Regions from separate parts of the Feifania hominis genome, predicted to be linked through region 1. Evidence: riboswitches for the same ligand, from Rfam matches in the RefSeq annotation. Region 1 holds a riboswitch; each other region holds the start of a gene.
The links. A riboswitch is a leader RNA that binds a small molecule or an ion and turns the genes downstream of it on or off. The one in region 1 is predicted to bind cobalamin.
Positions count from the first base shown of each region.

Region 2: another riboswitch for cobalamin. It lies ahead of H8695_RS06825 (S-layer homology domain-containing protein); the one in region 1 lies ahead of H8695_RS05685 (anaerobic ribonucleoside triphosphate reductase).
Region 3: another riboswitch for cobalamin. It lies ahead of H8695_RS04095 (immunoglobulin-like domain-containing protein); the one in region 1 lies ahead of H8695_RS05685 (anaerobic ribonucleoside triphosphate reductase).
Region 4: another riboswitch for cobalamin. It lies ahead of H8695_RS03690 (S-layer homology domain-containing protein); the one in region 1 lies ahead of H8695_RS05685 (anaerobic ribonucleoside triphosphate reductase).

Region 1 covers NZ_JACRSP010000002.1:469,997-478,051, reverse strand. Annotated here, with positions in the region: gene H8695_RS05705 (hypothetical protein) at 1-108, opposite strand, end outside; gene H8695_RS05700 (RNA polymerase sigma factor) at 101-643, opposite strand; gene H8695_RS05695 (NUDIX hydrolase) at 762-1,322, opposite strand; gene nrdG (anaerobic ribonucleoside-triphosphate reductase activating protein) at 1,337-1,846, opposite strand; gene H8695_RS05685 (anaerobic ribonucleoside triphosphate reductase) at 1,839-4,187, opposite strand; cobalamin riboswitch at 4,286-4,470, opposite strand; gene H8695_RS05680 (sugar phosphate isomerase/epimerase family protein) at 4,867-5,751, shown strand; gene spoIIID (sporulation transcriptional regulator SpoIIID) at 5,797-6,048, opposite strand; gene H8695_RS05670 (MFS transporter) at 6,296-7,531, shown strand; gene H8695_RS05665 (hypothetical protein) at 7,609-8,055, shown strand, end outside.
Region 2 covers NZ_JACRSP010000002.1:704,784-712,838, reverse strand. Annotated here, with positions in the region: gene H8695_RS06865 (class II fructose-bisphosphate aldolase) at 1-278, shown strand, start outside; gene H8695_RS06860 (transketolase) at 325-1,173, shown strand; gene H8695_RS06855 (transketolase family protein) at 1,173-2,126, shown strand; gene H8695_RS06850 (aspartate/glutamate racemase family protein) at 2,123-2,797, shown strand; gene H8695_RS06845 (hypothetical protein) at 2,851-3,210, opposite strand; gene H8695_RS06840 (cell wall hydrolase) at 3,229-3,669, opposite strand; tRNA gene H8695_RS06835 (tRNA-Asp) at 3,825-3,901, shown strand; tRNA gene H8695_RS06830 (tRNA-Thr) at 4,087-4,162, shown strand; cobalamin riboswitch at 4,423-4,659, shown strand; gene H8695_RS06825 (S-layer homology domain-containing protein) at 4,847-8,055, shown strand, end outside.
Region 3 covers NZ_JACRSP010000002.1:128,823-136,877, reverse strand. Annotated here, with positions in the region: gene H8695_RS04120 (epoxyqueuosine reductase QueH) at 90-752, shown strand; gene H8695_RS04115 (hypothetical protein) at 1,132-1,422, shown strand; gene H8695_RS04110 (cytidine deaminase family protein) at 1,427-1,834, shown strand; gene H8695_RS04105 (BlaI/MecI/CopY family transcriptional regulator) at 1,967-2,326, shown strand; gene H8695_RS04100 (M56 family metallopeptidase) at 2,323-4,281, shown strand; cobalamin riboswitch at 4,313-4,516, shown strand; gene H8695_RS04095 (immunoglobulin-like domain-containing protein) at 4,620-8,055, shown strand, end outside.
Region 4 covers NZ_JACRSP010000002.1:35,284-43,338, forward strand. Annotated here, with positions in the region: gene H8695_RS03675 (M42 family metallopeptidase) at 1-652, shown strand, start outside; gene H8695_RS03680 (EFR1 family ferrodoxin) at 723-1,475, opposite strand; gene H8695_RS03685 (aldehyde dehydrogenase) at 1,526-2,908, opposite strand; cobalamin riboswitch at 3,047-3,224, shown strand; gene H8695_RS03690 (S-layer homology domain-containing protein) at 3,305-4,798, shown strand; gene H8695_RS03695 (DUF4430 domain-containing protein) at 4,809-5,534, shown strand; gene H8695_RS03700 (energy-coupling factor transporter transmembrane component T) at 5,531-6,421, shown strand; gene H8695_RS03705 (ABC transporter ATP-binding protein) at 6,394-7,986, shown strand; gene H8695_RS03710 (ECF transporter S component) at 7,968-8,055, shown strand, end outside.

The DNA.
Region 1 (8,055 bases):
CCAGGGTGTCACGCCCCTGACAATGTCGTCGGGGGGCGGCTCTGACAGGCCATTGTGCACAGCGAGATCAAAGTCGCGATCGTCCATCTCGTACCCGTTTTCACGCATGGCCGTCACCTCCCATCGCATGCCGCAGCCGCTTTTTCAGCCGATAGAGCCGGCCCTCAACGGCCCGCGGCGTCATGCCGAGCTCGCGGGCAATCTGCTCGGTCGACTGCATGTAGTAGTATTTTCGGTAGAACAGAACTCGCTCGGCGGCGCTGAGCTGGCCGAGCGCACGATGCAGCGCGTCGCGCTGTTCCCGCCTCAGAATTTCCTGCTCGGGAGTCGGCTCCGGCGAGGGGAGTTGCACGCTGAGTTCCTGCGTAGCGTCCGTGCGCCGCAGCTGCCGGGCACGATCGAGCGCCGCATTGCGCGCGAGAGCCGTCAGCCAGGCATTCCAGCTTCCGAGCTCCTCCTGGTAGGAGGCAATTTTGTCCCAGACCCGCAGAAGCGCCTCGGACAGACACTCCTCGCGGTCCTGCGGGTCGCGGAGAATGGGGGCAATGACATATCGCATCAGCGGGCCGTAGTGGATCAGCAGAGCCTGCGCCCCACGCTCGTCACGCCTGCGAATCAGTGAGATGATCTCCTCCTGTGACATGCTGCCCCTCCTCTCCTGTACGGATTCACAATAATAGTACGCAAAAAAGAGAAAAAACCCACGCAAAAAGAGAAACGGCATGACTGAAATCATGCCGTATTTTTCATGGTCCTATGTGTCAGAGCTCACGGATGCGCCGGATGATTTTGTCGTAGACCGGCAGCATCTCGGGCTCTGAGCAGTACTGCGGGAGCTGCGCAAGAGGGAGCCAGCGCACGCCGAGCGTCTCCTCCACATTCTGTCTGAGGGGGGCTGCCTCGTCTGCCAGCAGCGCGTAGGCCGCGTTGTAGTGCAGGTGGGCGGCAACCGGCTGACCGCGCTTCTCATGGGCGGGCACCGGGAGAATGTCGAGGGACACGGGCTCCTCTGAAAGCGCCGTGACAAGGGCAAGGCCGGTCTCCTCGCGCGCCTCGCGCAGCGCCGTTTGCAGCAGGTCGGTCTCCCCGTCGGCGTGTCCGCCGGTCCAGGACCAGGAGCGGTAGATGCGGTGGTAGATCATCAGGGTGTGAGTGCGCGTGGCGTTTACCAGAAATCCGGCCGAAGTGAAGTGGGCAGCCGTGTTTTCGCGGGTGAAAGCGCGCTCGCCATCCTCCTGCCAGAGGCGCAGCATCCTGTGAAGCGTGTCGTCTTCCTCCCGGTCGTGGGGCCGGTAGCGAAGCAGGCTGTCGGAAAAGTGCATGATGGTCTCTCCTCTCAGAGCGGGGCTTCCACGGCGGCGCCGGACGTAAGAGAGCGCGGCACGTCAAGAATCCGCTGATTTTTAGAACCCCGGAAAGGCAGCGAGAGCGTCCGTTCGGCAAGCACGAAGCGTCCGTCGACGAGCAAGTCGAGCTGGCCGAGAAGCGCGAGAGTCTCCTCGCCGCGCGCGAGAAGCTCCTCAAAGGTATAGCCGCTGTAGGCCATCACATGCAATCCGTGCCCACGGGCCAGCCGGGCGAGCGCCGTGAGGGGAGCAGGCTGCGAAAAAGGTTCGCCGCCCGAGAGCGTGATTCCGTCGAGAAGCGGGTTTTTGACAATCCGCTGCCAGATTTCACCGACGCTCATCAGACTGCCCGCATCCGGGTCGTGGGTCTGGGGATTGTGGCAGCCGGGGCAGTGGTGCGGGCAGCCCTGGGTGAAGAGGGTAAAACGCATGCCGGGGCCGTCGACGATGGAGTCGTTGACGGTCCCGGCAACCCGGATGAGCTGCTCGAGATCAGACATTGTGCTTGACCCGGTCGCGCTCCTCGGCACGCTTGGCGTTGTTGAAGCGGCTGAGCGTACCGACCAGATAGCCCGTGATGCGGCGGATGCGCTCAAAGGGGATGTCGCCCTCGCTGCGCCCGCACTGCGGGCAGGTGTCGCCGATGATGCCGTTGTAGCCGCAGACCGGGTCGCGGTCGACCGGATGATTGATCGAGCCGTAGCCGATGCCGCAGTCGTGCATGTAGCGAACCACCTTTTCAAAGGCCGCGAGATTCTGCGACGGGTCGCCGTCGAGTTCGATGTAGGAGATGTGGCCGCCGTTTGTCAGCGCATGGTAGGGCGCCTCCAGGCGAATCTTGTCAAAGGCGGAGATCGGGTAGTAGACCGGGATGTGGAAGCTGTTGGTGTAGTACTCGCGGTCAGTCACACCCTCGATGACGCCGTATTTGGCGCGGTCGAGGCGCACGAAGCGCCCCGAGAGACCCTCGGCGGGCGTCGCGATGAGCGAGTAGTTCATCCCCGTGCGGGCCGAGAGATCGTCGAGCCATTCGCGCATGTGGCCGATGATCTCAAGACCGAGGTTCTGCGAGGTCTCGCTCTCGCCGTGGTGTGCGCCGACCAGGGCCTTGAGACACTCGGCGAGGCCGATGAAGCCGACGGTCAGTGTGCCGTGCTTGAGAATCTCGCGAATCTCATCCTCCCAGTCGAGCTTGTCGCTGTCGATCCAGACGCCCTGCCCCATGAGAAACGGGAAGTTTTTGACTTTTTTCTTCGCCTGAATCTCAAAGCGCTCATTGAGCTGGTCGACGACAAGGGCCATCTTGCGGTCGAGTTCCTCAAAGAAAAACGAGATGTCACCGCGCGAGCGGATGGCGATACGCGGCAGATTGATCGAGGTGAACGACAGGTTGCCGCGCCCGTTTGAAATCTCGCGGTCCGGGTCGTAGACATTGCCCATGACGCGTGTGCGGCAGCCCATGTAGGCGATCTCGGTCTCGGGGTGGCCGGGCTTGTAATACTGAAGATTGAACGGCGCGTCGACAAAGGAGAAGTTCGGGAACAGCCGCTTCGCGCTCACCCGGCAGGCGAGCTGGAACAGGTCGTAGTTCGGGTCGCCGGGGTTGTAGTTGACTCCCTCTTTGACGCGGAAGATCTGTATGGGGAAGATCGGCGTCTCGCCGTGGCCGAGGCCGGCCTCGGTTGCGAGAAGAAGATTTCTCATCACCATGCGCGCCTCGGGCGAGGTGTCCATGCCGTAGTTGATCGAGGAAAACGGCGTCTGCGCGCCGGCACGCGAGTGCATGGTATTGAGATTGTGAACAAAGGCCTCCATGGCCTGGTAGGTCGTCTTGTCGGTCTCGGCGCGGGCCTTTTCCCGAACGAACCGGCACAGCCGCTCGGCCTCCTTCTTCTCGAGGCCGAAGTGCTCGCAGAGGGAGGGAGCCAGCTTTTTCTCGAATTTCTCATAGCCCTCGAGTGTCGGACCGAGCCCGTCCTTCTCGCGGATGGCATCGAGAATTTCAACCACTTTCTCCCGCAGACCACTCTCGTCAAGGTCAAATTCCAGAGCGTCCGCCAGATGATTGCGGTAGAGCTTGCGGTAGGTCTTGGCAACGCCCGGCGCCATGCCGTAGTCGAAATTGACGATGGACTGGCCACCGTGCTGATCATTCTGGTTCGACTGGATGGCGATGCAGCACAGCGCCGAATAGCTGGTGATGTCGTTTGGCTCGCGCAGCACGCCGTGGCCGGTCGAAAAGCCGTCTTTGAACAGACTCAGCAGATCAATCTGGCAGCAGGTGGTGGTCAGCGTGTAGAAGTCCATATCGTGGATGTGGATGTCGCCGTCGCGGTGGGCCTGCGCATGCTCGGGCTTGAGTACAAACATCTCGTAGAAGAGCTTGGAGCCCTCGGAGCCGTATTTGAGCATGGTTCCCATTGCGGTGTCGCCGTCGATGTTGGCGTTTTCACGCTTGATATCGGACTCGGCCGCGTCGCGAAACGTGATGTCCTGGTAGGTCTTCATCAGGCGGTTGTCCATCTCGCGCACACGGCTGCGCTCCGCGCGGTAGAGGATGTAGGCCTTGGCGGTGCGCACAAAGCCGTTTTGGATGAGAACCTTTTCCACCGTGTCCTGAATCTGCTCGATGGAGGGGGTGATAAGGCCGTCCTCGAGCAGACTCGCGACAACTTCGCCCGCAAGCGCGGCACACTCGGCCTCGCTCTTGGGGGACTTTGTAGCGGCAAAGGCCTTGGATATGGCCCCCGCAATTTTGGAGGGGTCAAACGGGACGACTCGGCCATCCCGCTTGGTGATGGTGTTGATGGTAACTGTGGTAGAGGTTGCCGTAGTGCTCATGGTTTTCTTCCTTCCTTTCTGCGCTGCGTCAAAAAAAGCGCGCCAAACGGCACGCGTCACAGGGTAATTGACTGTTGTCCGTTCTCGCCATACACCGTGGCGACGGGAGTCTGTCAGCAGGTCTTCTGACTTTGGTCCGTCATCATTCCCCGGCGCCTTCCCGCGAAAGCAGTGGCGTCTACCGGGAAACTCGGGGTCCACACAGCGGCGGGACCGTGCAGGATTCTCACCTGACTTCCCTTTTGAGCCGCCCGGAGGCGGCACTGACATACACAATATGTAGTTTTGTCTTGACAGATAAGACACATATATTGTATATAGTGAGAGAGTGAATGTCAATGCACCGGAGTGAAAAAGTTGACAGAAAAAAGAGGACTTTTTTTGAGCATATTTCCGATTTCGTGATATAATAGCCGCAGAGCGGCTATTATATGGAATTTAGGCCGTTTTTCTTGCCCCTTACGGGGCAAGTCCCTGCGGGACGGCTGAACAATGGCCGTATCATACCATAACTGCTTCGCGGTCATGCTATGATAGCCGCAGAGCAGCTATTATATGGAATTCAGGCCGTGCTCTTACCCCTTACGGGGCAAGTCCCTGCGGGATGGCTGAACGCATGGCCAGATCGCTCTGTTTGACTACCTATTAAATTATGTGAACTGCCGGGGGAGGAACTGACATGCTTAAAATTTCCGCTTTTCCCAAGTGCTGGAGCCACGACATTACCGACGGCCGAATGGAACTGTTCGACTGGTTTGAGAAAGCCCGCGTCCTCGACTGCGAGGGGCTTGAAATGTACAGCGGCTTTATCAAATCCTTTGACGAGGGGACTCTCGCGCAGATTCGCTCCAGGGCTCAGAGCTATGGCATGGAGCTGCCGATGATGTGCTTTTCCCCGGATTTTACCAATCCCGATCCGGCCGCGCGCCGTGAGCAGATTGACCGCCAGAAGCGCATGATTTACGCCACGGCCGCCCTCGGCGGACGCTACTGCCGCACGCTCTCGGGCCAGAGACGCCCGAATGTGAGTGTATATGACGGCACACAGATGGTGGTCGAGTGCATCAGTGAGTGCTTCGATACGGCACGCGCCTGCGGGGTTACTCTGGTCATGGAAAATCACTACAAGGACGGCTACTGGGAGTACTCGGAGTTTGCCCAGCGTATGGAGGTCTATCTGCCGATCGTCAGGCAGCTTGCCTGCGACTGTTTCGGGGTTCAGTACGACCCGTCAAACACCGTGGTTGCAGGGGAGGACCCCCTTGCGCTGCTCGACGAGGTGCTGCCCTATGTGCGCACCATGCATGCGAGCGACCGCTATCTTGCGCCCGGCTTCACGGCGGAGGATCTCAAGGGGGCAGACGGGGTGAAAGGTTACGCCAAAATTCTCATGCACGGTGTCACAGGGCGGGGAATGAACGACTACAATGAAATTTTCAAACGGCTCAAATCGGTTGATTTTAACGGCTGGATCTCCATAGAGGACGGGATGAACGGCCTTGAGGAGATGCGCCAGTCGGTGGACTTTTTAAAGGCCATGCGTCGGGAGTACTTCGGAGCATAGAAAAAAGAGGGCGGCACAGATGCCGCCCTCTTTTTTTTTCGAACACTATTTCTGTGAGAGATACTTTTCTTTTGTCGCCTGCCCGCCGCGGATGTGGCGCTCGGCTTTATTTTGTTCCAAAACGGCTTTGACCTCGGTGTAAAGCTCGTGGTTGAGCTGCGAGAGCCGCTCGGTGACGTCCTTATGTACGGTGCTCTTGGAGACCCCGAAGTGTTTTGCAGACTGCCGAACCGTCGCATTGTTCTCGATAATATAGTGAGCAAGCGTGACGGCCCGCTCTTCCGGTAACCCTTTCAAACTATAACACCCTCTTACATATATGGTCTTGTGTCATATATATGCGGCTCATGAGGCCAATATGTGAAGAGAAATATTTAAAGTACAAGACAACAGAGCACTGAAAAACAAATGTAAAAATTTAATTAATATTCACAAAATGCGAATAAATTTTAACAAAATATTGACTTGACAAAAACAAAGAGTTATACTTGCAAACAATGATGAATTAAAAGTTTATGTTTAAGAAGCATAAGGGGTAGAAACATTGTCGAAGTCAAAGATTCACTACGCCTGGGTCATTCTGATTGCCGGAATTTTGATTGCCGGCGCCGGCCAGGGCGTCATTCTCAATACATTCAACGCATTTGTAAAACCCGTCACCCTTGATCTGGGCTTCTCGCGGGCAGAATTTACGCTCTGCTCAAGCATCAGTCTGATCGTGGGGGTGCTGACTCTGCCCTATCTCGGCAAACTCTTTCAGACCAGCCGGCTGAAACTCGTGGTGTGTGCCTGCGCGATTGTCGCGTCGCTTGTACCGCTCGGCTATGCCCTGTGCGGCAGTCTGTGGCAGTTCTATGCGCTCTCGGCGGTGCTGGGTCTCGCAGTCAATGGTGTGGGCCTGACTATGATTGGAAGCGTCATCACCAACTGGTTCAACCGCAAGCGCGGGCTTGTCACCGGCATTGCCTTTGCGGGGTCGGGTCTCTTTGGCGCCGTGATGCTGCCCATTGTAACCTCTCTCATTGAAGCAAGCGGCTGGCGCTTTGGCTTTACGGTCATTGCCGCGACTGCCGCTGTACTCTTTGTACCCTCGGCCTTTTTCATGCTGCGCGCGACGCCGCAGGAAATGGGCCTTGCCCCCTACGGAGACAGCGCCGGGCAGACCGGCGAGCCCGCCGCCCAGAATGGGATGACAAGGGCGCAGGCGCTTCGCACCCCCGCTCTGTGGACCTGTATGGTGGGGCTGTTTCTGCACACCGGCGTCTGCATCGCCATCAACGCCAACTGTGTGGCCTACCTCTCGGACCTCGGCCACAGCGCGCAGGTCACAGGGCTTGTCGCCTCGGTGGTGCTCATTTTTTTGACCATTGGGAAAATCGGGTTCGGCGAGGTGTTCGACCGACTGGGAGATCTCAAGGGAGCTCTGCTGATGACTGTGATGGTCACGGCGGCCCCGCTGCTGTTCCTGCTGGCCAGAAATACGTTTTTTGCCTTTTTCAGTGTGGCACTGCTCGGGCTCGCCGGCGGGGGAGGGAGCGTTGTCGCAAGCCATATAATCGCAAGCTATTTTGGCAGGAAGAACTTTGCGAGCATTTTTGCCATTGCAATGATTCCCGGTCAGCTCGGCTCGGCCATCGGTCCGGTGTTTGCGGCGTGGATTTTCGACCTGTTTGACTCCTACACCGTGGCATGGGTACTCTGCGGCGTGTTCGGTGCAGTGTCGATCGCTCTTTTTATCCTGTCGGCACTCTCGGCGCGAAAGATGCCAAAGTACGATTGAATCGCCGCATGCGGGTCAGGAAGGCCGCATGCGTGTGATTTGATAGATATCCACATATTAAAGGGGGAACCAATAGCATGATTTGGGACAATCTCGTATTCTCATTCTTCTTCCTGGCATTGCTGTATGCGATCGGCACCTTTATCTCCAAAAAGACAAAGGGCGTCATCATTGCGCTGATTTTTGTCAGCTTCGTGTACATCGCAGGCTATCTCACCGGATGGATTCCGACCACAACGCCGGCAAACCTCGGCATCGCGCCGATCTCCTCCGGCTTTATGACGCTCATTGTGGTTGTTCATCTCGGAACAACCATCAGCGTCCGCCAGCTGCTCTCTGAGTGGCGTACCGTTGTGGTATGCCTTGTGTCGCTCGTTGTCATGGTCGGCGTCATGTTTACGCTCGGCTCCGGCATCTTTGGCTTCCAGACTGCGGCGGCTGCGGCGGGACCGATCTCGGGTGGCCTGATTTCGACCATGCTCACCTCAAACGCCGTCAATGAGGCTGGTCTTGCGCATCTCGGC
Region 2 (8,055 bases), 230 kb from region 1:
AAGAGGGCGTGGGAGAACTTCCGCTGGTTCTTCACGGGGGCAGCGGCATCCCTGTCGATATGCTGCAAAAGGCAATTGGGCTGGGCGTGGGAAAAATCAACATCAACACAGAGTGCCAGATCGCCTTTATGCAGGGCGCGCGCCGGTATTTTGAGACGGGCCGCGACAGGGAGGAAAAAGGATATTTTGTCCGCAATCTGACAGCCGTCGGGGTAGAGGCGATGAAGCCGGTCATCCGGGAGAAGATCGAGCAGTTTGGCTGTGCGGGCGCGGGTTGAATTCCGACGGAATATCGAAGACACATTCACAGGAAAGAGGGGTGCTTTGGTGAGCAGCTTCTACTATACAGCCGGCGATCTGCGGCGGCTCGAGGTGCAGGCGGCCCAAATCCGCAGGGACATCGTCACCATGATTCACGCCGCAAAAGAGGGACACCCCGGTGGTTCCCTCTCGGCGGTGGAGATCATCACCGCCCTGTACTTCAGCGTGATGAACATTGACCCGCAGAGGCCGCAGTGGGCCGACCGGGACCGGTTTATCCTCTCCAAGGGGCATGCGTGTGTGGCGCTGTACGCCGCCCTTGCGCGGCGGGGCTACTTTGACCCGGCGCTTCTGAGCTCGCTGCGCCGGTACCACTCCATTCTTCAGGGCCACCCGGATATGAACAAGACGCCCGGCGTCGACATGAGCGCGGGGTCGCTTGGAAACGGCCTGTCGGCCGGGGTGGGTATGGCTCTGTCGGGCCGGCTGCGCCGGCGAAATTACATGACCTATGTCATGCTCGGCGACGGCGAGCTCCAGGAGGGGATTGTCTGGGAGGCCGCCATGGCGGCGAGCCACCATCAGCTGAAAAACCTGGTCGCCATCGTGGACTGCAACGGCGTGCAGATCAACGGCTGGACCAATGACGTCATGACCGTTGAGCCGCTTGCGGAGAAGTGGCGCTCTTTCGGCTGGCGTGTGATCGAGGCCAACGGCCATGACATGAGGCAGGTGCTCGATGCGCTGCATACGGCGAGGACGATGTGCCACCCGACTGCGATGCTGATGCGCACAGTAAAGGGAAAGGGCGTCTCCTTTATGGAGGATGACGCCGGGTGGCATGGCAGACCGCCGGACGACGAAGAAATGGTCAGGGCCATTGCCGACATTGAGACAGGAGGTGCGGTGTGATGGTGCAGCCGCCGGCAACCAGAATGGCTTTCGGCCGGGAATTGATGGAAATTGCGAAGACCAACGACAGCTTCGTGGTGTGCAGCGCGGATACGAAGACCTGCGGCCTGGAGCAGTTCGGGCAATTTTTCCCCGGCCGGGAATTCTCCTTTGGAATCGCCGAACAGAATCTGGTGGCGGCCTCTGCGGGTCTTGCCGCCTGTGGGGAAAAGGTGTTTCTGGCAACCTTTGCGGTGTTTGCCTCCATGAGGGCATGCGAGCAGGTGCGCACATTTGTGTGCTACCCCAATCTCAACGTCACGATTATCGGCACCCACGCGGGTCTGCAGGTGGGCGGCGACGGGGCCACCCATGCGGCCATTGAGGATGTGGCGATCATGCGTGCCTTTCCCAACATGACCATTGTGCAGCCGGCGGACGCCGTGGCCGCCCGGGCGCTGGCCCATGCCGCGGTGGACTTCAGGGGGCCTCTCTACGTCCGTCTACACCGGAACCCGGTGGCGGACTGGTACTGTCCCGAGAGCTTTCACTTTGCGTGGGGCAGGGCCAACACAGTGGTTGAAAACGGCTGTGATATGACGATGATCGTCTCCGGCATTCTGCTCGGCAAGGCGGTGAAAGCGGCCGAGATTCTAAAACGGCAGGGTGTGGGGGTGCGCGTGCTGGATATGATGACCATCAAGCCTCTGGACCATGAGGCGGTTGTCCGGGCCGCCCGTGAGACCGGGGCGATCATGACCATTGAGGACCACACCGTCTTCGGCGGACTGGGGTCGGCGGTGGCGGAGGTTGTGGTGAGCAACTGTCCCGTGCCGATGGAGCTTGTGGGTGTGCAGGACCGCTTTGGCGAATCGGGGGACCCGGAGCTCATCTACCGGGATCACGGGATGGATGTGGAGTCTATTGTAGAAAAGGCGAGGGCTCTGCTGTTGAGAAAGAGAGGATCGAGATGAAAAAGCCGCATGTCTGCATTTTACAGACCAGCTTTGCCAGGCGGGATGACACCGTGGCATTTTTGAAAGAAAACGTTCCAGGAGTGAGAGTGGAATTCATCACCGACAGCACCATTCTCGCCGATGTGCGGGCAAATGGGGGCCCCACGCAGGAGATCATAGACCGGATGACGCTCTATGCCAGAGCGGCCGAAATATCGGGGGCAGACCTGATTGTCAACTCCTGCTCCACAGTGGGGGAAGTGGCTGACATCTATGCGCAGGCGGTTCACATTCCGGTCATGAAGATCGATCTGCCCATGGCCAGACAGGCGGTTGAGCTGGGTGAGAGAATCGCGCTCATTGCCACGCTGGAAACCACTCTCGGCCCGAGCGCACGGCTGATTGAGAGCGTGGGGCGGGAGCAGGGAAAACAGATGCGGTGCGACTCGTATCTGCAAAACGACGCCTGGGATGCGCTGCAGGCTGGAAGACCCGAGGAGCACAACCGTCTGCTGATGGAACAGATCCGCAAGCTGGACGGGATGCGCTATGACGCCATCGTCATGGCCCAGGTGTCCATGCGCGCACTGTTGCCGGAGCTGGGAGATGTGACAACGCCGCTGCTGTGCAGCTTTTACTCCGGCTACGGCGCGGTCGCAGAAAAGCTCAATGAGATGGCGGCTGTCTGATGTGAATTCAGCAAAAAAGGCGCCCGGCTGACAGCCGGGCGCCAAAACCATGTTCAGGATGGAAACGTGTTGAGATTGGGTACATTATTCAGTGAGGCGGGTCTTGTGCGCGAGTCGTAGAAAGTCACAAACTTGATGGAGTACATGTCGCAGACCGTGTAGTTGTCGGCGAGCGGGTCATAGAGCGTGACATAGTTGATGCCGACGGCATAGAGAACGCCCTCGCGCGCGACAAGCGTATTGGTGCCGATGAGAAATTGAATGACGACATAGTAGCCGATGTTGTCGGAGAGAACCCCCTGTATGGAGCCGCCCACAACCTCCTCGTTGGTCTGGGGATTCGCAAGGACCGCCTCGCTCTCCGTGGGGCGCGGCGACAGCTCCTCGGCCGGTTTGAAGTTGACATTGTACATGACAGATTCATTCCTTTCTCAGGTAGAATAATAGGCGTCAGTCGGGTTGTAAAAACAGTGGTCTCCGATGCGGACGACAAAAGTCCCGACGGTGGTGGGGAAGTAGGGGGGACAGGTCTCAGAGTAGGGGTTGAAAAACCACAGCGCCTGCCCCAGATTGTAAAGGCGGTTGCCCGCGATTGCCCAGTCGGCAATGTCGTAGTGAATCTGCTCCGGGCGCATGTTGTAGATGTTCTGCATATAGGGCTGCCCGCCGAGAGAGGTCTTCAGACAGGTGAACTGATCCTGCTGGTAGATGATGTTGCGGATGCTCTGCTGCCCGACGCGGGCATATTCGCCGCCCGGGGCATGCACACGGTTCATGACCACGCTCGCCACGGCACGCATGCCGTTGTCACCCTCGCCGCCGGCCTCGCACTGGATGAGACGCGCGAGCAGTTCCCGATCCGAATAGGCCATTGGCATCACTCCTTTCCAATAGTTCATCATATGAGACGGCGGGGGCAAACTATGAATAAAATCAAATAAGAACTTGACAGCAAAGGGCAAAGCCGATATAATAAATAAGCCGAACGGCCCAATATGCGTTGTGAGGCTTTTTTATTCGTCCATGTGGCCGAGTAGTTCAGCTGGTTAGAACGCTAGCCTGTCACGCTAGAGGTCGTGGGTTCGAGCCCCATCTCGGTCGCCAAAGACAAGCCCGGTTCTGTTTTCAACAGAGCCATGAAATAGAGAATCGCCCATTGGGCGAGAACCCGAGAGGGTTTCGGCGTTAAGAAAACATGCCGGTGGCATGTTTTCAGCCGAAAGCGGGAGGCCGCAAGGCCGAGCGTATCGCCTGCGCAGCAGGCGGGATCCCCATCCCGGTCGCCATATGCTGCTGTAGCTCAGTAGGCAGAGCACTTCCTTGGTAAGGAAGAGGTCACCAGTTCGAATCTGGTCAGCAGCTCCATAGAAAACCCGAAAGCCTTGATACAAGTGGCTTTCGGGTTTTTTCTTCGCCGGGGCTTTTGTGCGCTTTCTGCACGCGGAAAGCCTTGATACCAGCTAATTTTCATATCTTCAGAGTACCGCAGACGGGGAGCGGATACAGCGTGATTTTACTTCGGCGCAAAATGGGCTCGGGGGGAGAATTGGTCCGCTGAAATCTCCATTGGTCCACTTTACAAAGCCGGCGTGAAATGATATGGTAGAGACAGTTGATAACCTTAAAATGGAAAGAAGCTCTCTTGTGGCCCGCACCGGCATGTGTACGGTGCGGGATGAAAAGGGAATCAGGTAACCGCCGCCCGGCGGAAGTCCTGAACGGCCGCCGCCACTGTATGCGCTGAGGCTGTCCCCACGACGAAAGTCGGCCACTGGCTCTCGGGCTGGTAAGGCGGGGACAGACCGCTGACCTCTATGTCTGAAAGCGCAAGTCAGGAGACCTGCAAGAGAACTGCGGGTTCCGCTACGGTGTTGTATGGCGGACAGGCAAACAAAACGCGGAAAAACGGCCGCGGCATCATTCTTCTATGGAATGGCGCCGCGGCCGTTTTATTGTTTCCCAATAAAACGGCTGAATCCTGTCGGCGGGGTTGAAAAAACATAGCCACTGGCTATTTGAGATATTGTGCAAAGAATGAGGAGGTAAAACATGAAGAAGAGAATTTTGTCTCTGGCGCTTGTATTGGCGCTGGCTTTCAGTCTGCTGCCGGTGCCCGCAGTGGCCGCACAGGCGCAGACAACAACTCATATCATCGAGAGCGAAGAGGATTTGATCGCTCTCGGCGGTACAGAGATCACAGGCGACGTCGAACTCGCCTGCGATCTCAATATGGCAGGCAGACAGATGCAGCCCATTGCAAAGCTGACGGGCACGTTTGACGGCAATGGGTACACCATTTCCAATCTGAGTCTGTCGGGCGCGGCGGGAACCATGTGGGATCCTGTGTATACCGGCCTGATTGCAGAGCTCGACGGCACAGTACGCAATGTTGTCGTCGAGAATATCACAATAACGGCCGACCAGAACTACAACCATCTGGGTACTCTGGTTGGTGTGATACAGGCCGATGAAAGCAGCGTGGAAAACTGTCGGGTCAGCGGCGCGATCACGAGCACACATTCAACGGGCACCATTTACCTCGGCGGCCTGATCGGCTATGTCAACGGCGCAAGTGTCACGATTGAAAACTGTGTCACCGACGTTGCGCTCACCGGAACGGGAACGGATCAGCTCGGAGGAATGATTGGGTATATCGGCTATGCAAGCTCGGCGGCATTTGAGAACAGCGCGGTGCTGGGTGACGTCGCAGCTGGCAGCTCGAGCGGCCGAGGCGGCGGCTTCATCGGAAGCATTACCAGCGTTTCAGGCACCATTACGCTCAAAAACAGCTTTCTCGGCGCCAAGGTGACGGGCGGCAAAAAAGGCGGGATCGCCTATGTCGCATCGGGTACGCCGAGCGTTACTGTTTCAGACACTTTTTACTATGATAAGGAGAAAAACCCCGACAGCAGCGCATACAGCCCATTTGAAATGCTCCCCAAGAGCAGTGGGGCGGCGACACTGAACGGCACGGCTGTCGGGAAGACCACGGCCGAATTTGGTGAACTTGTGCTGGAGGGCTTTGTCAGCGACAGCACGGGCGGCTATCCCGTTCCGGCGTGGACAGCTGACCTGGCCGAGAGCGGCCGATCGCTGACTGTCACAGCGCCGGGAGCCAAGGCTGTCACACTGAGCGGGGACCACGTACTGAGTGCGCAGGGTGAAACCGATGCGAATGGCGTGCCTGCTTCGGGCCGGTTTGCCATTGAGGGCATTTCGACGGGTGTTTACACCTACAGCGCCACATCGGGCACGGCGGACAGAGGCGACGCGACCGGCAAGCTGGTTGTGGGCAAGATCCGGGAGAACAGCAAGACCATCGTCCTGCCCGAAAAGGTGCCGACCTACGCCGTTGTGCTGGCCGTGACACCGGTCCATGCGGAAGTGACCCTCTCGCGGGGAACCTCCGCCGGCGGTGAGACCGTCACAGCCAGTTCCTCGGAGAACGGCGCATGGACCTATGAGCTCGAGGCGGGCGACTACTACTACACGGCGGCTGCATTTGGCTATGAGAGCGGAACGGGGACTTTTCAGGTCTCTCAGGCCGATCGGATTGAGATCTCACTCGTCGGTGAGACGACAAGCGACGTCACTTTTGCCGTAGACGCAGGCGGTGAGACTGCAAGCGTGAGTGTCAAGCACGGTGAACTTGTCATGCAGCCGAAGCCGGACAATGCGCTCTGCTTTGCTCTGCCAGACGGGGAATACACCTACACGGTATCGGCTCCGGGCCATCTGCCAAAAGAGGGCAGCTTCACTGTCCCCGGCACAACACAGCTCGCTCTCACACTGGAGAAAAACACCGCCTGGGATGGTACCCTCGCCCAGTCGCTCGAGGGCGAGGGAAGTGAGCAATCGCCATATCTCATCCATGACGGACGAGAGCTCGCGCTGCTGGCCCAGAAAGTAAACGACGGCGATGCCGCCTACTCCAAGGCGTATGTGGAACTCGCCGGAGACATTGATCTGGGAGACGTCTCCTGGACGCCGCTTGGCAGCAAGTCGGTCAATCCCTTTATGGGTCACTTTGACGGAAAAGGGTATACGGTCAGCGGTCTCAACGTCGAGGAAGCCTTTGGTTACTATGGCTTCTTCGGTTGCCTTGTCGACGCAACGGTTGAGAATCTGACTGTTGACGGTGAAGTCTACTGCCCGGAGCCCTACGGCAGAGTGGGCGGTCTCACCGGTTATGCCCGCGGCAACGTCGTCATTCGCAACTGCACGAATCTGGCCACGGTCTCCTCGCTTGCGCGGGGCGGCGAGGGCATTGGCGGTCTGGTCGGCGGCTATGATGACAATGTGGAGTACCAGTGGGTCAGTGTCAGTCTGCAGATTGAAAACAGCTGCAATGCGGGCCTGATTGTCTGTACGGGCGCTGACGCCGAGCGCAAGGTCGGTGGACTGGTCGGCGCGAACAAGAACTGTGTTCAGCTGAAAAACAGCTATAACCTCGCCCCCATCTATGCGCCCGACGTCTGGGCCGCGGGGCTCCTCGGCGAGGCTGGCAGCCAGACGGGCAACTGCTACCCGTCCATCACAGATTGCTACAATACGGGAACAGTCACCGGCGCGACCGGCAAGAGTTTTGCGCTCTACGGCAAGGGGACCATTGCCCAGAGCCGTATTGCGGGCAGCTATTCTCTCGCCGGTGCGGCGGCAGATGCCCACGCGGGTACGGCTGTCGCCGATCTGGAGTCGATCAGAACACTCGCACAGAGACTCGGTCACACCTGGCCCGAAGTCTCCGAGGAGCTTCTCACCGAGTCGCTCAAATACAGCGATGTGATCGCGGCGCCGTCGGGAACTTCGATTCCCGGCAAGTTGACGCTGCTCAAGGACGGTGAGACCGCGGACCCCGATGTTGAGCTCATCTGCAGCCAGAGTGCCGATGATATTCAGAGCGGATATCTCCAGTGTGCAGACGGCGCCATTACGCTGATTAAGGCCAACATGCAAAACGAAGCGGTGACGGAGACGGCCACCCTGCGTTGGAGCAGAGACGGCAGACATTTCCGCAAACCGGTGTCGGTGGTCATCTATCCGTCCGCCTCTGTGCGCGCGACGATCGCAAACAACATTGCCAATTCCTATGTCGGAAAATCGGGAGACTGGGTCGTCTTCGACATGGCGGCGTATGAAAAGCTGGGCCTTGGTGAGGCAAAAACCTCTGAGGCTGCCCGGCAGAACTATCTGGATCTGACCATCAACGCTCTACAGAGCAGCAGCGCGCTTGTCACCGATCGCGCCAAGGCCGAGAT
Region 3 (8,055 bases), 340 kb from region 1:
CATGTAAGGAGATATCCCCAAAATTCGGCAAACGATGCCGAGGGTCAGTGCGGTATGGCAGTTGATGAACAGAAAAAGAGGTGTCATACATGCCCGTACAGAACGCACAGCGGGAAATGGAGCGCATCATCGCCGAGCTGGGCGGCCGTCGGGCTCGGCTGCTCTTGCACGGGTGCTGCGCGCCCTGTTCAAGCTATGTTCTCGAAACGCTCAGCCGGGCCTTTGATATCGTGCTCTACTACTACAACCCCAACATATCGCCGCAGGAGGAATACAGCCGACGCCTTGACGAGGTGCGCCGCCTGGTCGGGCAGATGCCGCTTGAGGGCTCTGTCACGGTAGAGAGCGGAGCCTACGAGCCCGCCCGCTTTGCAGAGCTCGCCCGGGGACGGGAGGATGAGCCGGAGGGGGGAAGCCGCTGCCGCGCCTGCTACGAGCTGCGGCTGCGCGAGGCGGCGGCTGCCGCGGCGCGCCTTGGGTGTGAGTTCTTCACGACCACGCTCTCCATCAGCCCTCACAAAAACGCGGCCTGGCTCAATGAACTCGGCGAGCAGATTGAGCGGGAGACGGGGGTTCGCTATCTGCCGGCTGACTTTAAAAAGCGCGGGGGCACGAAAAGATCCATCGAGCTGTCAAGGCAATACGATCTCTACCGGCAGGACTACTGCGGCTGCATCTACTCAAAGAGGGAGGCGGCCCGTCGGCGCGAGCGCACCGGGCGTGGACAGGAGACGGACGCTGTGATACAATAGCCGCAGAGCGGCTATTATATGGAATTCAGGCCGTGCTCTCGCCCCTTTCGGGGCAACCGAAAAACATAGCCGCATAATACCATGATCGCTTTGCGCTCATGGTATCATAACCGCAGAGCGGCTATTATATGGAATTCAGGCTGTGCTCTCGCCCCTTTCGGGGCAACCGAAAAACACGGGCACATTATATCATGATCGCTTTGCTCTCATGATATAATAACCGTAGGGTAGCTTATTATATGGAATTCAGGCCGTGCTCTCGCCCCTTGCGGGGCAAGTCCCTGCGGGACGGCTGAAAACACGGCCCATTGTACTGTGATCGCTGCGCATTCACAGCAGGGCGTCGTAGAATCGGAATTTGTTTTGGAGGAATCGCAATATGATATCGGAGCTCTTTGAAGTCGCAATGGTCGTACTCTTCGGCATATCCTGGCCCACCTCCATTGTCAAGTCGTGGAAATCGCGCACCACAAGGGGAAAGAGCCTTGTGTTTCTGTGCTGTATTTTCACTGGCTACATCTGCGGAATCGTCAGTAAGATCACCGCGTCCAACATCACCTATGTCTTTGTTTTCTATGTAATCAATCTGGTGATGGTGGGCATCGACATCTGCCTGTATTTCAGAAACCGCGCGCTCGACCGGGCGCGTGCCGCGGCTGAGAGCCGCTGACGGCATGGTCGGCTGGCGGGAGCTCTATCACCGCGCGAGAGCAGTTCAGTGCGAGCGGACCATATCGCCCTTTGTGGAGGCTGGCGGAGTCGCCGCCGCAATTCTGACAAAAGCGGGCAATGTCTACACGGGTGTCTGCATTGACACCGCCTGTTCGCTCGGCATGTGCGCCGAGCGAAACGCCATTGCCAACATGCTCACCCACGGGGAATCTCAAATTGAGAGAGTCGTCGCCGTGATGCCGGATGGCAGCGTGGGGCTGCCCTGCGGCGCCTGCCGGGAACTGATGATGCAGCTCGACCGGGCAAGCGGCCAAATCGAGATTCTGACCGACCTTGAAAGCGGACAGAGCGTGAGCCTTGATCAGCTCATGCCGGACTGGTGGGGACGTGGCCGGTGGACAGGGGAATAAAACACAGAAAAAGCAGCCGAAGCGGCTGCTTTTTGCTTTTGAAAAAATTTGCTTGACAACAGAGGTTTATTGGAATAAACTTAAAGCACAACAATAGGTTTATTCCAATAAACTTAAAGGGGAGGGATTCGCTTGGAGGACTACAAGCTTTTCGATGCGGAGTTTCGGCTGATGAACATTATCTGGGAGCTGGAGCCGGTCAATTCCACCGCGCTGTGGATGGAGTGCGAGCGCCGGCTCGGCTGGAAGAAGCCGACGACCTACACCATGCTGCGCAAGCTCTGCGAGAGGGGGATGCTCCAAAATGAGAGTGCTACGGTCACGGCGCTGGTCGGCCGTGAACAGGTACAGCGCTACGAGAGCGAGGCGCTGCTCGAAAAGGCGTTTGACAACTCGCTGCCCTCATTCATCGCCACGTTTCTCAAAGATCGCAAACTGACCAAAGAGGAGGCCGCGGAGCTTGAGCGGCTGATCAGGGAGGCGGCAAAATGAATCGGTTTTTTTTACAGGTTCTCCAGATGAGCCTCACGGCCGGCTTTGTCATTGTTGTCGTTCTCGCAGCGAGGCTGGTTCTGCGCCGGGCGCCGAAACTGTGCAGCTATCTGCTGTGGGCGGTTGTGCTGCTGCGGCTGCTGTGTCCGTTTTCCTTTGAGAGCGTGTTGAGTCTGATTCCCGCCGGGACACAGAGCACAATCGGCGCGGTGACCGCGCTGATGAGCGTGGGAGCGCCCGCGGGGACGGGAGCGGGAACGGCACTGCCGCCCGTACAGGGGCCGGCGGGCGCCGTGACGCCGCCGGCAGCCGGAACGGCGGTGCTGAACGTCATCTCGGCGCTGTGGTTTGCGGTCGCCGCTGTGTTTTTGCTCTATGGCATTTTGAGCAGCCTGCGGCTCGGGCGGGGACTTCGTACGGCGGTGCGCGCCGCAGAGAGCCGGGTCTATGAGACCGACCGCATCCGCACGCCGCTCGTCTATGGGCTGCTCCGGCCGAACATCTATCTGCCGCTGGGCCTCGAGGGGCAGGAACGCGCCTATATCATCGAGCATGAGCGGACCCACATTCGCCGGGGGGACCATGTGGCGCGCGCTGCCTTTTTTGCGGCGCTTGCGCTGCACTGGTTCAACCCGCTGGTCTGGCTTGCCTATCGGCTGATGAATCGGGATATGGAGATGTCCTGTGACGAGAGCGTCATGCGGCGCACAGCAGGGGATATCCGGGTGAGCTATTCCACATCGCTGTTGTCCCTGTCGGTGTCGGGCGGGCTGCTGAGCCCCCTTGCCTTTGGCGAGAGCAGCGTGTCGGGACGGGTGAAAAATGTGCTCTCCTGGCGAAGACCGACCGCCTGGATTCTCCTTGTCATTTTGGTCTTGGTGCTCGCGTTGAGTGTGATGCTGTTTGCCGACCCCAGAGTTCCGGCGGATACCCCGAATGTGGATCAGACGCTCGCTGCTCTCGCGACCGAGCATCTGCTTGAGCCTGACATGGCGGCTCTGGCAGAGAGCGGTGTCACGGTTACAGACTCGAGCATTGTGGGAGTGGAGCTTGCGGCGACACTCAGCGAGGGCTACGACGAGCCGCTGGAGCTGTACCGCATCGACTATCGCCTGACCGTGGAGGACCCGGCTGCCGCCGAGGCGCTCGGACGGACGGTGGAAGACGGTCTTGTCACCCAGACGACGGCGGACGGCGTGCCCTATCTCGCCGTGACACAGCAGGGCCATGCCTACGCCGAGAGCTTTCGAAGTGTCTCGCCCGACACGGCGGCACTCACACAGGCGCTCACCCGCGCCACACGGCTGCGCCTTGGGGAATTCTACTTTCAGCTGACGACCCAAAACCGCTTTGACTTTGTACCCGAATTTGAAGCGGACAATCCGCCCGCTTCAAGCAGTGAGTATTTGATGTACGCCTTCATTCTCGACAGCGCCCGCTACAAGGAGGAGCCAATGCCGAGAGACTATGTGGAGAACGTCATCAAGACCCACTTTGAAGTGCAGACGGTTGTGCACGAGCCGATGACGCGCCTGTGGAACTATGACGGCAACGTCTACACGCCGACCGGCTGGTCCTACGGCTACGAGCCTTTCTACGGGCTGGTGTCCTCTGCGACGACGACCGACGCTGAGGGGCGAACGATCTACGACGTGACGCTCGACTATTATGGCTTTGACGAATTTGCGTTCAGCGACCCGCAGGACTTCACGCTGCCGCTGGATTTCGACGGCTCCATGCTCTCGGACTACAGCGAGGGGATGCAGTATGTGATCGACCGGATGGGCAAGCGCATCGAGAGCGAGGAGCTGAGCGTCGTCGAGGCAATTTTACAGATGGTAGCCGACGGCGACACCGCGCATTTTAATGTGATTCGTACCGAGCGCTTCACGTTTTACCTCGAGGGGGAGAACGCGGTGTTTCTCTCACACGAATACCTTGGATATGCCCCTTGATTTTGACCGCGCGCGATGTTATAATGCGGGCAGTCGAATACACACTGCATGTGCCCCTCTTTCGGGGAGAATAGGAAACCGGGTGAAAATCCCGGACGGTACCGCCGCTGTGAGTGTTTTCGGCTCGCTTCGTGATGAGAATCAGCCACTGGGACAACCGGGAAGGCGGAGCGGGCCATGTGGGGCAACCCGCCGGAACACGAGTCAGAAGACCTGCATGCAGAAGGCGAGCCCTCTGCGGATCTACGGAGGCGCTGGCAGATTATCCACGGAAAAAACGGCCGTGACGGCATTTGCTGTCACGGCTTTTTTCTGTCTGAAAAAGAGAGGGGATTGGTATGAAAAAGAGATTGCTGACGCTCATTCTGGCACTGGTGTTCGCGCTCGGGCTGGTGCCGGCACAGGCACTCGCGGCGCAGGGGGACATCACGGTCTATGTGAGCGTGAGCCTTGAGGGGGAGTTTCAGCTCTCCAAAAACGGCGTGGACGGCATGGTGCGCGTGCCGGTGGAGGTGCCGGAGGGCTCCACCGCCTTTGACGCGCTTTGTATGGCCCATGAGCTACACTGCGACGCAGAGGACGGCTACGCGGGCAGCGGAGGCTTTTTCTCAAAGTTCTGGGGCGTGACGACATCCAATGTCGGATACTTTGTAAACGGTGTCATGGTGATGGATCCCACCGCGACGCTCAGCGCCGGCGACGACATTGAGGGAACGGTCTACCGGGACTATTCGAGCGACCTCTACACTCGCTTTGACCGGCAGACCGTATCGGTGCCGGCCGGTGCGGCGCTCGGTGTGACGCTGTTCTCCAATGTCATCGTGACCCCCGACTGGATGGGCGGCATGATGAATGGAGAGCGCGCCGAGACGCCGCTTGGCGGCGCCGCCATCCTGGTGGGAGACGAGCTCTCCTGCAACATTCCCTATGATGAAATCGGCGAGACCGATGCCTCGGGCCTTGCGGTACTGTCGTTTGAAGAGCCCGGAACCTACGCGCTCTCTGCGGCCAAGACGGGGACAAGTCTGGTTCCGGCGGTCTGCGTTGTCACTGTGACCGAAGCGGAGAGCGACGAGCAAAAAGAGGCTGCTGTCGCGAGCGACACAGCGGCGCTCAATTTCGATGCCATTCGGGGAAGCAACACCGATTCCACTGCCGTGACGCAGGCTCTGGCACTTTTGAAACTCGGCGCCAGCGGCAAGACGACCGTCACCTGGGAGTCGTCAAATCCCGCGGTGGTGAAAGCGGACGGAACGGTGATTCGGCCGCTCTATGAAACGGGCGATCAAACGGTCACGCTCACGGCGACCGTCACCTACGGCACGGCAAGCGACACCGCGGAAATCCCGCTGACCGTCAAGGCGATGCCATCGTCCGAGACCGTACTCGAGGAGCTTGTCGCCGCGCTGCCCACCTCGGTGACGCCAAGTGAGTGGAAGCAGGACAACTCGGCAAAACAGGATACCAATCTCATTGAACTGGTGCGCTCGAAGGTTCAGGCGATCAACCCGTCCGTCACGGTAGCCGACACCTGTGTTCCGGGTGAGCAGACACAGGTCGCGCCGGATGGGACCATCACCTACGGCGAGAGCAGAGTGAGAAACAAAGAGGTGTCGTTCACCCTCAGCCTCGGCGGGGTGGAGAAGACCTATTCGCCCAAGGTGACAATCAATGCGAGAAAAGCAACAAAGGAGGAGGCATTTGAGGCCGCATGGCTGAGCTTTGACGTCATCAAAGGGGACAATGCCGACGCCGACAACGTCAAGACAGACCTCTCCCTGCCCGCAACCGACCCGGAGGGCTACTACACGGAGCTTGTTTGGACGTCGAGCAATCCCTCGGTGATTGCGGTCGGAGACTATGCGGTAAGCAACGCCTTTGCAGCCAAGGTCACGCGCCCTGGCGTCGGGGAGCCGGCTGCCGAAGTCACGCTGACGGCGCGCATCAATCCGGGCGCATACTGGCAGTATGGGATGGCGCCTGCCGGCCCGACTCCCGAGCCGGGTTATGGAGAAAAGAAGTTTACGGTGAGCGTGCCCGCTGTGACGCAGCAGGAGCAGCAGTCGGCACAGGCGCTTGTCGATGAGGCAGTCGCGCTCTACTCGCTTGACGCCGTCACCGTGCGTGGAACGAAAGACCCGGCCGATCTCATGGCGCTGACCTACAGCATCAACGACATCCCCTACAACTGGAACTATGTCGATGATCTGCCTGGCTTCCGGGAGGAAATGAGGGCAATCACCGTCCGGTGGTCGTCGGAGAACCCGGGCATCGGTACGGTCACTTCGGGCGCGGACATCACAAGGACCTCCGCTGATCAGACCGGCGATATTGTGCTCACGCTGGAATACAACGGGGCCACTGCCGAGCGGCGCTTCCCGACAAAGGTGCTTGCGTTCGGCGCCGCCGAAGCGGCCGCTGAAAACGGGATTTTGCGCAGAGTCGCTGACAGCCTGACCTTTGAGACCATTCGAAAGGACAACACCCAGCGCGGTGAGGTAACCGCCGATCTGCAGGCAATGAAGTCGGCGGTGGCAGGTGAAACGGTGGAGTTTGCCGCTGCCGCCAATTACCACCATGTCGGTGCAAACATCGCCTGGTCGAGCAGCGCCCCCGCGGTCATCTCGGATACTCTCAAGGTGACACGGCCCGCCGAGGACACGGAAGTCACGCTGACAGCGACGCTCACAAGCCCGCGCTTCGCCGCGTGTCCCGGTGTGCAGAGTGTGACAAAGCAGATCGTCGTGACCGTACTCGGCGCCGGGACCGAGCAGGATGAGGCGTCGATTCTGTGGGCGAACATCGCGGCGGCATACGCGCAGAAAGACAGTGCGTTCTGGGAGGCGAGCGGCGAGTGGTGGCACGCCATGGGAATGCGCGCCTGGACGGAGTTGTCGGGCAGGAGCGGGCTTTCAGCCGACGCGCAGCAGACGCTGATCAACAAGACCGTCAAAGCGGTGGCCGAGGGTGAGTCCTCACAGGCAAAGCTCGCCAATCTCCTGGCAAACGCGGTCAATGCCATGAGTGCGCTCGGGCGCGACGCAAGCTCGCTGTGGACTGTCAACCGAACCGAGCTTGATGCGCTCGCGCAGCTTGAGAAAATTGATCTCGATGAGGCCAAACAGGGCTATTACTCCACCATCGCGCCCTATGTGCTCACCGCGCTGCGGCAGGGCGGAGTAACATCCAGCGCAATGGTTGACGCGCACATCGATTACCTGCTCGCAGAGCTTGAGAACGTCAACTGGGGCTGGGGAGCGGACACCCCCGCGATGATTTTACAGGGTCTGACGCCCTTTTATGACCGCCCGCAGGTGAAGACGGCCGTGGATGCGCTCGTGGAGACTCTGTCGGAAAAACAGGGCGACGACGGCAGCTTTGGCAATGCCAACGCCGACGCAATGGTCATCATCGCGCTTGCACAGCTCGGCATCGACCCCGACAGTGACCCGCGCTTTGTCAAGCAGGACACAAGTCTGCTCGACGGGCTTGTATCCCATAAGAACAGCGCGGGCGACGGCTTTTCCAACGACTATGCCACCAAGCAGGCGTTTCTCGCGCTGAGCGCTGCCATGGGAGTCAAAAGATCAGAGGGCCCCTATGACGTCTACGACTGCACAGCGCTCGAAAAGACGCCGGCCTACGCCAACGGCACCGGCAGCACTACGCCGCCGGACCCCTCGGGGGACAGTGATATCACGGTCTATTTCACGCTGAAGAGCGACAGCTCCACCTGGATTTCCCGCACAGCTGTGACGCTCAAAAGCGATGCAA
Region 4 (8,055 bases), 430 kb from region 1:
GCTCGGCATTCAGGTCGGCTGTCCCATCTGCTACACGCCGACGTTTCGCGAGCTGCAAAACGGTCGCGTCAGCGGCACCGCCATTGACGACAAGGCCGGTGTTGCGGCGCTGTGTCAGGTGGCCTCCATGCTCAAGGGCCTCCCGCACGAGGCGACCATCTATGTCGTCGGCACCTGCTGGGAGGAGTTCAATCTGCGCGGCGCCATGATGGCCGCGCGCACGGCGAAGTGCGATCTTGCCATCAGTCTCGACTGCGCGCAGTGCGGCGACACACCCGACCTGCACGGCAAGGACAACGTCACCATGGACAACGGCCCTGTGATGGTGCTCTACGACTTTCACGGCCGCGGCACCCTCAACGGCTACATTGCCCACAAGAATCTGCGCGATCACGCGCTCGCCTGCGCGAAGCGCCGCGGCATCAATCTGCAGCGCACAGCCTCCATCGGTACGGTGACCGACGCCTGCTATCTGCAATTTGAGGGCGAGGGCATCGGGATGCTGGAACTCGCCTGGCCGACCCGCTACACCCACACCCCCATTGAGACGAGCTCGCTTGCAGACATTGCTCAGCTCGCCGAACTCACCTGTGAGATGGCGGTCTCCATTGACGCGAACTTCCCTCTCGGCCGGTTTGAAGACAGAACATAACAACAGGCGGCACAGAGACAAAAGGGAGATGATACCAAACCGGTATCATCTCCCTTTTTTACATTTCTGCCTACACTTTCTTTGAACAGACGTAGCGCGGCAGTCCCCTGCTGTGCGTCCCGTATTCAATCGCCTCTGTCGGGCAGCGGTTGATGCACGCCATGCAGTGTGTGCAGCGGTCGCCCCACACCGGTCTTCCCTCTTTGAGGCGGACATTGGAGAGCGGACAGACTTCAACGCACCGGCCGCAGGATATGCACGCGTCGGTAGCGCAGAATTTTTTTGCGTGGACAATCAGCGGATAAAACATCTTATTGACAAAACTGCTGCTCACTCTGCCGCCGAGGGAAACGGCGCTCTGCGGAAAGTTCTCGCCTGTTTCAATGAGACGGGCCGCGCGGTCTATTTCGCCCTCGGCCCGCTCCACGATGCGCGCCGCCTCGTCTTCATTCGGCGTGGTGAACATCGCAATGTAGTTTTCGGGCATTTTGACTGCAAAGCATCCGCAGTAGTCCATCTTCTTTTTCTCACAGAGCTTTTTCAGGTATTTGCCTGCGTTGCCGACATTTTCGCCGCAGGTCATCACAAAATACACCCGTCTGTTCCCCGAGAGCGTCGTGTTCTCCAGCCAGTTTTGCACAATGCGCGGGATTCTCCAGGCATACGTCGGCACGACAACCACCCACGAGCGGTCCGAATGCATCCGGGAAAAATCGCCGGTTTTGATCTTTTCAAAGAGATTCTGCACCTCGTCGCCTGTCGTCCGGCCGATGCGCTCTGCCGCAAACTCGCTGTTGCCCGTTGCGGAAAAATACAATACCATTCTTTCTCCTCCACTCTATGAACCGGCCCGCCGCACGGCGGCGCGGCCTGTCATTTCATCACTTTTTTCAGCAGCCCCAGTTTTTTCTCACTGTACGGCGGATACTGCACCCGGACGGAAAAACGCGTCGTCTTTGTGACAATGGACTTTGCGTGGGAAAAGGTGTCAAAACTCGCCTTTCCGTGGTAGGCGCCAAGGCCCGACAGGCCGACGCCCCCAAAGGGGAGATTGGGGTTGATCAGATGGGTGATGGTGTCGTTGACACAGCCCCCGCCAAAGGAAATCACCCGCGTCACGCGCTTCGCCTCAGAGCGGTCCTCGGTAAAAACATAGGCCGCAAGCGGCTTTTCCCTCTCTTTGACAAAGCGGATGGCCTCGTCAAGATCTCCCACCTCCAGCACCGGCAAAATCGGCCCGAAGAGCTCCTCGCGCATGCAGGCGCTCGACGGCTGCGCCATGACCACGGTCGGCGCCACATAGCGGCTCTCAACATCCGTCTCGCCGCCGAAGACAATCCGGTCGCGGTCCTCCTCAAGAAGTCCGCGCAGGCGCTCGGTATGGGACTGTGTGACGATTCTGCCGTAGTCCGGGCTCCGGCGCGGGTCAGGCCCGTAAAAGTCTGTGATCGTCTTGCAGATCTTCTCAGTGAGCTCACCCACAATCGGCCGCTCAGCCAAAACATAGTCGGGCGCAACGCAGGTCTGACCCGCGTTCAGCAGCTTTCCCCAGACAATCCGCTCGGCGGCAACGGCGAGATTTGCCCGCGCCGACACGATGACGGGGCTCTTGCCGCCGAGTTCGAGCGTCACCGGCGTCAGATGCTGTGCCGCCGCCTCATATACCAGTCTGCCCACCCGGGTGCTGCCGGTGAAGAAAATGGTGTCAAACCGGCAGCGCAGAAGCGCCTGCGCCGTCTCAGGTCCGCCGGTGACAAGCGCGACATGGCCGCTGTCAAAGGTCTGTGAGACGAGCTCGGCGAGCACCTGGGCGACATGAGGGGTGAGTTCGGACGCTTTGAGCACCGCGCAGTTGCCCGCTGCAATCGCCCCGACGAGCGGCTCGAGCAAAAGCTGAACCGGGTAGTTGAACGGCCCGATGATGAGCGCCACCCCATAGGGTTCCTGTAAAATACGCCCGCGCGCGGGAAAGAGCATCATCGGCGTGCGCACCCGCCGCGGCGCCGCCCACCGGCGCAGATGGCGCAGCGTGTGGCGGATTTCGGCGCGCACAAAGCCGAGCTCCGTTGCATAGCTCTCCGTTTTGCTCTTGCCGAGGTCGCGCCAAAGCGCCTCATAGAGATCGCTCTCCCAGCGCACAAGCGCTGCGTCAAGCGCCTCGAGCGCCGCGCGGCGAAAGTCGAGAGCCACCGTTTTCCCCGCGCGATAAAAATCGCGCTGCCGTTTGAGTAATTCTGTGATTGACTCTTCCTGCATACCGGAACCTCCGCTTTTGTTCTACTGTATATCTTAACACAAAAAAGAGCGTTGAATCGCCGAGCAAAAGAGATTATAATGAAAAAGTATTCGATGGAAACCATTCGGGGCAAACGTTCCCTGCGTTTCTATGATATATCACAATTGATTCGGCATGGTGGGGCGACCCCCAAGAGAGAAGTCGGGTGCGAATCCCGCGCAACATCCATTACTGTATTTGGCGACAAGGGAACAGATGCCATTGGGTTTCGGCCCGAGAAGGCGTTCCGGCGGATGAGCCATAAGCCAGGAGAACTGCCATGCCGCAGCCGCGCGCGTTCTTGGGATGAGAGGAGCAGCACCGCACAACGGGAGCTCTTTTTGAGCTTCTATTTTTTTGGAAAGCAGGTAATGGTTATGCGTAAGAGACTTCTGGCAGCGGTGCTTGCCCTGTGTCTGATTCTGACGGCGGGGCTTGCGGCCCTGGCTGTCACCGACGAAGCAGGCCGCGCTGCCGGGTGGTTGCTTCGCACCTTTGACTCCGGAATCTACGACGAATCCGAGTGGGCCATCTTTGCCCTCGCCCGCGCGGGCCAGCTCCCCGACGAGCTGCGCGAGAGCTATGTCGCGAGAGTATCGCAGGAGCTGCGCGACAAACAGGGGGTCCTCACCCGCACAAAATACACCGAGTACTCCCGCCGTGTCATCGCCCTCACCGCGCTCGGCGCCGGGGTGGACGACGTCGGCGGCTACTCGCTACTCGACTGTCTCACCGACGCCGACAAGGTGTCAAAGCAGGGCATCAACGGCACTATCTTTGCACTGGTCGCCTTTGACAGCGCCGACTACCCGATTCCCGATACCGATGCCACCCATCCCGCCGCGCGGGAGTATCTCATCGATTTGATCCTCACGCGCGAGCTGCCGGGCGGCGGGTTCTCTCTCGGCGGCGAGCCGGATGCGGACGTCACCGCCATGGCTCTGAGCGCCCTTGCCCCCTATTGCCATCTGGAGCGTGTGCGGCAGGCTGTCGACCGCGGCGTCACGGTTCTCGCCTCTTTGAAGCTCCCCGGCGGCGGCTACGAATCCTATGGCGAGGCCAACTGTGAGAGCGCCGCGCAGGTTGTCATTGCGCTCGCCTCGCTCGGCATTGATCCGGAACTCGACGGGCGTTTTGCGGGAGTGCTCGATGCGCTGCTCGCCTTTCAGAACAGCGACGGCGGCTTTGCCCATCTCGCAGGCGGCCCGTCCAACCGCATGGCAACCGAACAGGCGCTCTGTGCACTCAGCGCTGTCGAGCGGCTGAGAAGCGGGAAAAACCGGCTCTATGATCTGACCGACGCCGTGCAGCCGTCAGTTCCCGTCTTCACCGACATCGACGGCCACTGGTGCGCCGGCCAGGTTGCCGCGACCGGCGGCTACGGCATCGTGCGCGAGGGTACCCTGTTTGAGCCCGACCGCACGGCGCTGCGCGGTGAGTGTGTCGGCGCTCTGTCAGAGAGTCTCGGCTGGCGGCTCCTCGAGCCGCTGTCAACGCCCGTGCTCTCCGACCTGGCGCCTGACCGGTGGTTCTGTCCCGGCGTCGCGGCTGCCGCCTCGCGCGGAGTGGTCAAGGGCCGGGAGGCCGGCCTCTTTGACGGCATGAGTCCCATCAGCCGTGAGGAGATGATGACCATTGTCGCCCGCGCCGCTGAGGCGTGCGGGCTCGAAACGGCAGCCGACCGCGCGGCTCTTGCAAAATTTCCCGATCGCGGCGCGCTTTCCGAATGGGCCGCAGAGGCGGCCGCATTCTGCGTGGAAAACGGGCTTGTCGGCGGCCGCGGGGACGATCTGGCGCCAAAGGGCCTGATCACCCGCGCCGAAGTTATCACCATTTTGAGCCGTCTGAACTCCCTGCTCGGTGAACGATAGGAGCGAAAACTTGAAAACACTCGTAACAAAAAGAAAATTTGCCGTGCTGCTCGCCGCGCTTGTTATTCTGGCGCTGCTCGCGGGCTGCTCGCCGGCCGTCCCCCCGCAGGAGACCGCTTCTCCGTCTGACTCTAATCCGGACGACCTGACGCCGCAGACGCACGAGCCGCCATCTTCCCCCACAGCCGCACCCGTGGAGGACCCCGGCGAGGATGCGCCGCTCTCCCCGGAGGAGCCCTCTGAACCGGAACCCGCTCCGGCGCCGCCGGAGCAGAAGCCGGACGAGCCCGAAAAAACAAGCGAGCCGGGCGAGACCAACAAGTCCGCCGTCTGTACCGTATCGATTCGCTGTGAGCGCGCCGTTGAGAGCGATGCGCTCGACGATGCCGTGCGCGAGCTGCTGCCGCAAGACGGCATCCTCCTGCATGCCTCCGAGATCCCCCTCGAGCAGGGTGACACCGTCTTCAGCGTGCTCAAGCGCGTGACCCGCCAGGAGAAAATTCATCTGGAATTCACCGATTCTCCCCTCTATCAGACAGCTTACATCGAGGGCATCGGCAACCTCTATGAGTTCGACTGCGGCGAGCGCTCGGGCTGGATGTACCGCGTAGACGGCGTCTTTCCGAGTGTCGGCTGCTCCTCTTTTGCGCTGACGGGCGGCGAGACGGTCGAGTGGGTCTACACCTGCGACCTCGGGCGCGACGTCGGCGCCGGCGAGGGGGGGGCTCTGTCTTGAGAGACGGCTTCGGCTCGTTTCACCCGGCGGTGAACTTCTGCTATTTTATCGCGGTCATCGCGCTGAGCATGTTCACCGTCCACCCAGTTCTGCTCGCTGTGTCCCTCGGCGCGGCGCTGCTCTACGGGGTGCTGCTCCAGGGGAGAGAGGCCCTGCGCTTTGCGCTTCGTGTGCTGCTGCCGATGTTTGTGCTCTGCGTCGCCGTCAATCCCCTGTTCAATCACCGGGGGGTCACCGTGCTCGGCTACTTTGCCGGCGGCAATCCGCTGACGCTCGAATCTCTGTGGTACGGCGCGGCGGCGGGCGGCATGCTCGTGTGCATCCTTATGTGGTTTCACTGCTACAATATCGTGATGACATCTGAGAAATTCATCCACCTGTTCGGCCGGGTGATTCCGGCGCTGTCGCTCGTCTTCTCCATGGTGCTGCGCTTTGTTCCCCGGTACCGCCGACAGATCGGCGAGATCGCGGCCGCCCGGCGCTGCATCGGCCGCGACGCCGGAAAAGGCCGGCTGATGGAACGAATCCGAAGCGGGCTGTCCATTGTCTCGATCATGACAACCTGGGCGCTCGAGCACTCCATTGAGACCGCCGACAGCATGCGCGCGCGCGGCTACGGGCTGCCCGGGCGCACCTCTTTCGGCCTGTGGCGTTTCACCCGGCGCGACGCGGCGCTGCTCGCGGGCATCGCCGTTCTCACCGCCGCCACCGCTGCCTGCATGTCCACAGGCCTGCTTTCAGCCCGCTATTTTCCCGCCATTCAAATTGGCGGCTCCGGGGTTTTCTCTCTGCTGGGCATGATCGGCTTTGCCCTGCTCTGTCTCATTCCCCCGGCTGCCGCCGTCCTTGAGGAGCTTCAATGGAACAGATCGCTTTCCAAAATCTGAGCTTTACCTATCCCGCCTCGCCGCGGCCCGCGCTCGATGGTGTCACCCTCTCCATCGAAGCGGGTGAGTTTGTCACGCTCTGCGGGGTGTCCGGCTGCGGAAAGTCGACGCTGCTGCGCCAGCTCAAGAGTGTGCTGACCCCACACGGGCAGCGCTCGGGTGAGGTTCTCTTTGAGGGGCTTGCGCTCACGGCCCTTGGGGCGCGGCGCGAGGCCGCCGAGATCGGCTATGTCATGCAGAATCCGGACAGTCAGATTGTCACGGACAAGGTCTGGCACGAGCTCGCTTTCGGCCTGGAAAGCCTCGGTCTTCCGCAGCAGACCATCCGTCTGCGCGTCGCGGAAATGGCGAGCTATTTCGGCATTGCCGACTGGTTCCACCGCGACGTCTCCACCCTCTCGGGCGGGCAGAAGCAGCTTCTCAATCTCGCGTCGGTCATGGCCATGAGCCCCTCGGTGCTGCTGCTCGACGAACCGACAAGCCAGCTCGACCCCATCGCCGCCGCCGACTTTCTGCAGACCGTGCGCCGTCTCAACCGCGAGCTCGGCGTCACCGTCCTGCTCACCGAACACCGCCTCGAGGAGGCCCTTCCCCTGTCGGACCGCGCCGTTGTGCTCGACGGCGGGCGTGTGCTCGCCGACGGCTCCCCGCGGGAGATCGGGGCCAGGCTCCGCGCGCTCGGTCACCCGATGTTTCGCTCCATGCCGGCGCCCATGCAGCTTTACGGTCTACTCAACGGCGTCGGTCCCGCGCCGCTGACCGTGCGCGAGGGGCGCGATTTTCTTCAGACTCTCCCTCTGGTCCCCGACGACACGGCCGCGCCGGATGAGCCCGCGGCACAGCCGGCCGCGCTCACCTTTGACGAAGTCTGGTTTCGCTACGAGCGCCACAGCGAAGACGTGCTCAAGGGGCTCAGTCTACGTGTGCCGGCGGGCCGCTGCTGCGCGATGGTCGGCGCAAACGGCGCGGGCAAATCGACCGCTCTCGCCCTTGCCATGGGGCTTCGCCGCCCGCTTCGCGGCCATGTGCAGACCACGCTTCGCACGGGCATGCTCCCCCAGAGCCCCGAGACGCTCTTTGCCAAAGGCACCGTGCACGAGGAGCTCGCCGAGATGACGGAGGACCCGGCCCGCATCGAAGAGATGATTTCTCTGTGTGAGCTCTCCTCTCTGCTCGACGCGCACCCCTACGACCTCTCGGGCGGAGAGCAGCAGCGCGCGGCCCTTGCGAAAGTTCTGCTCACCGAGCCGCAGCTTCTGCTTCTCGACGAGCCGACCAAGGGGATGGACGGCGCCTTTAAGGAGAAATTTGGCGCGCTGCTGCGCAGGCTCTGCGCGGGCGGTGTCACGGTTCTTCTCGTCTCGCACGATGTGGAGTTCTGCGCGCGCTATGCCGACTTCTGCGCGCTCTTTTTCGATGGGCAGATTGTCTCGTCGGGCACCCCCGCCTCGTTCTTCCCCGGCAACCACTTTTACACGACCGCGGCAAACCGCATGTGCCGCGGGCTCTTTCCCCACGCCATTACCGTTGAGGAGGTGTGTGCGCTGTGCAAAAAACAGCTCTGAGCAGACGGACGATCCTCTGCGCGCTTCTTATTTTTATCGCTATGCCTCTGACGCTCTGGTTCGGCGTGC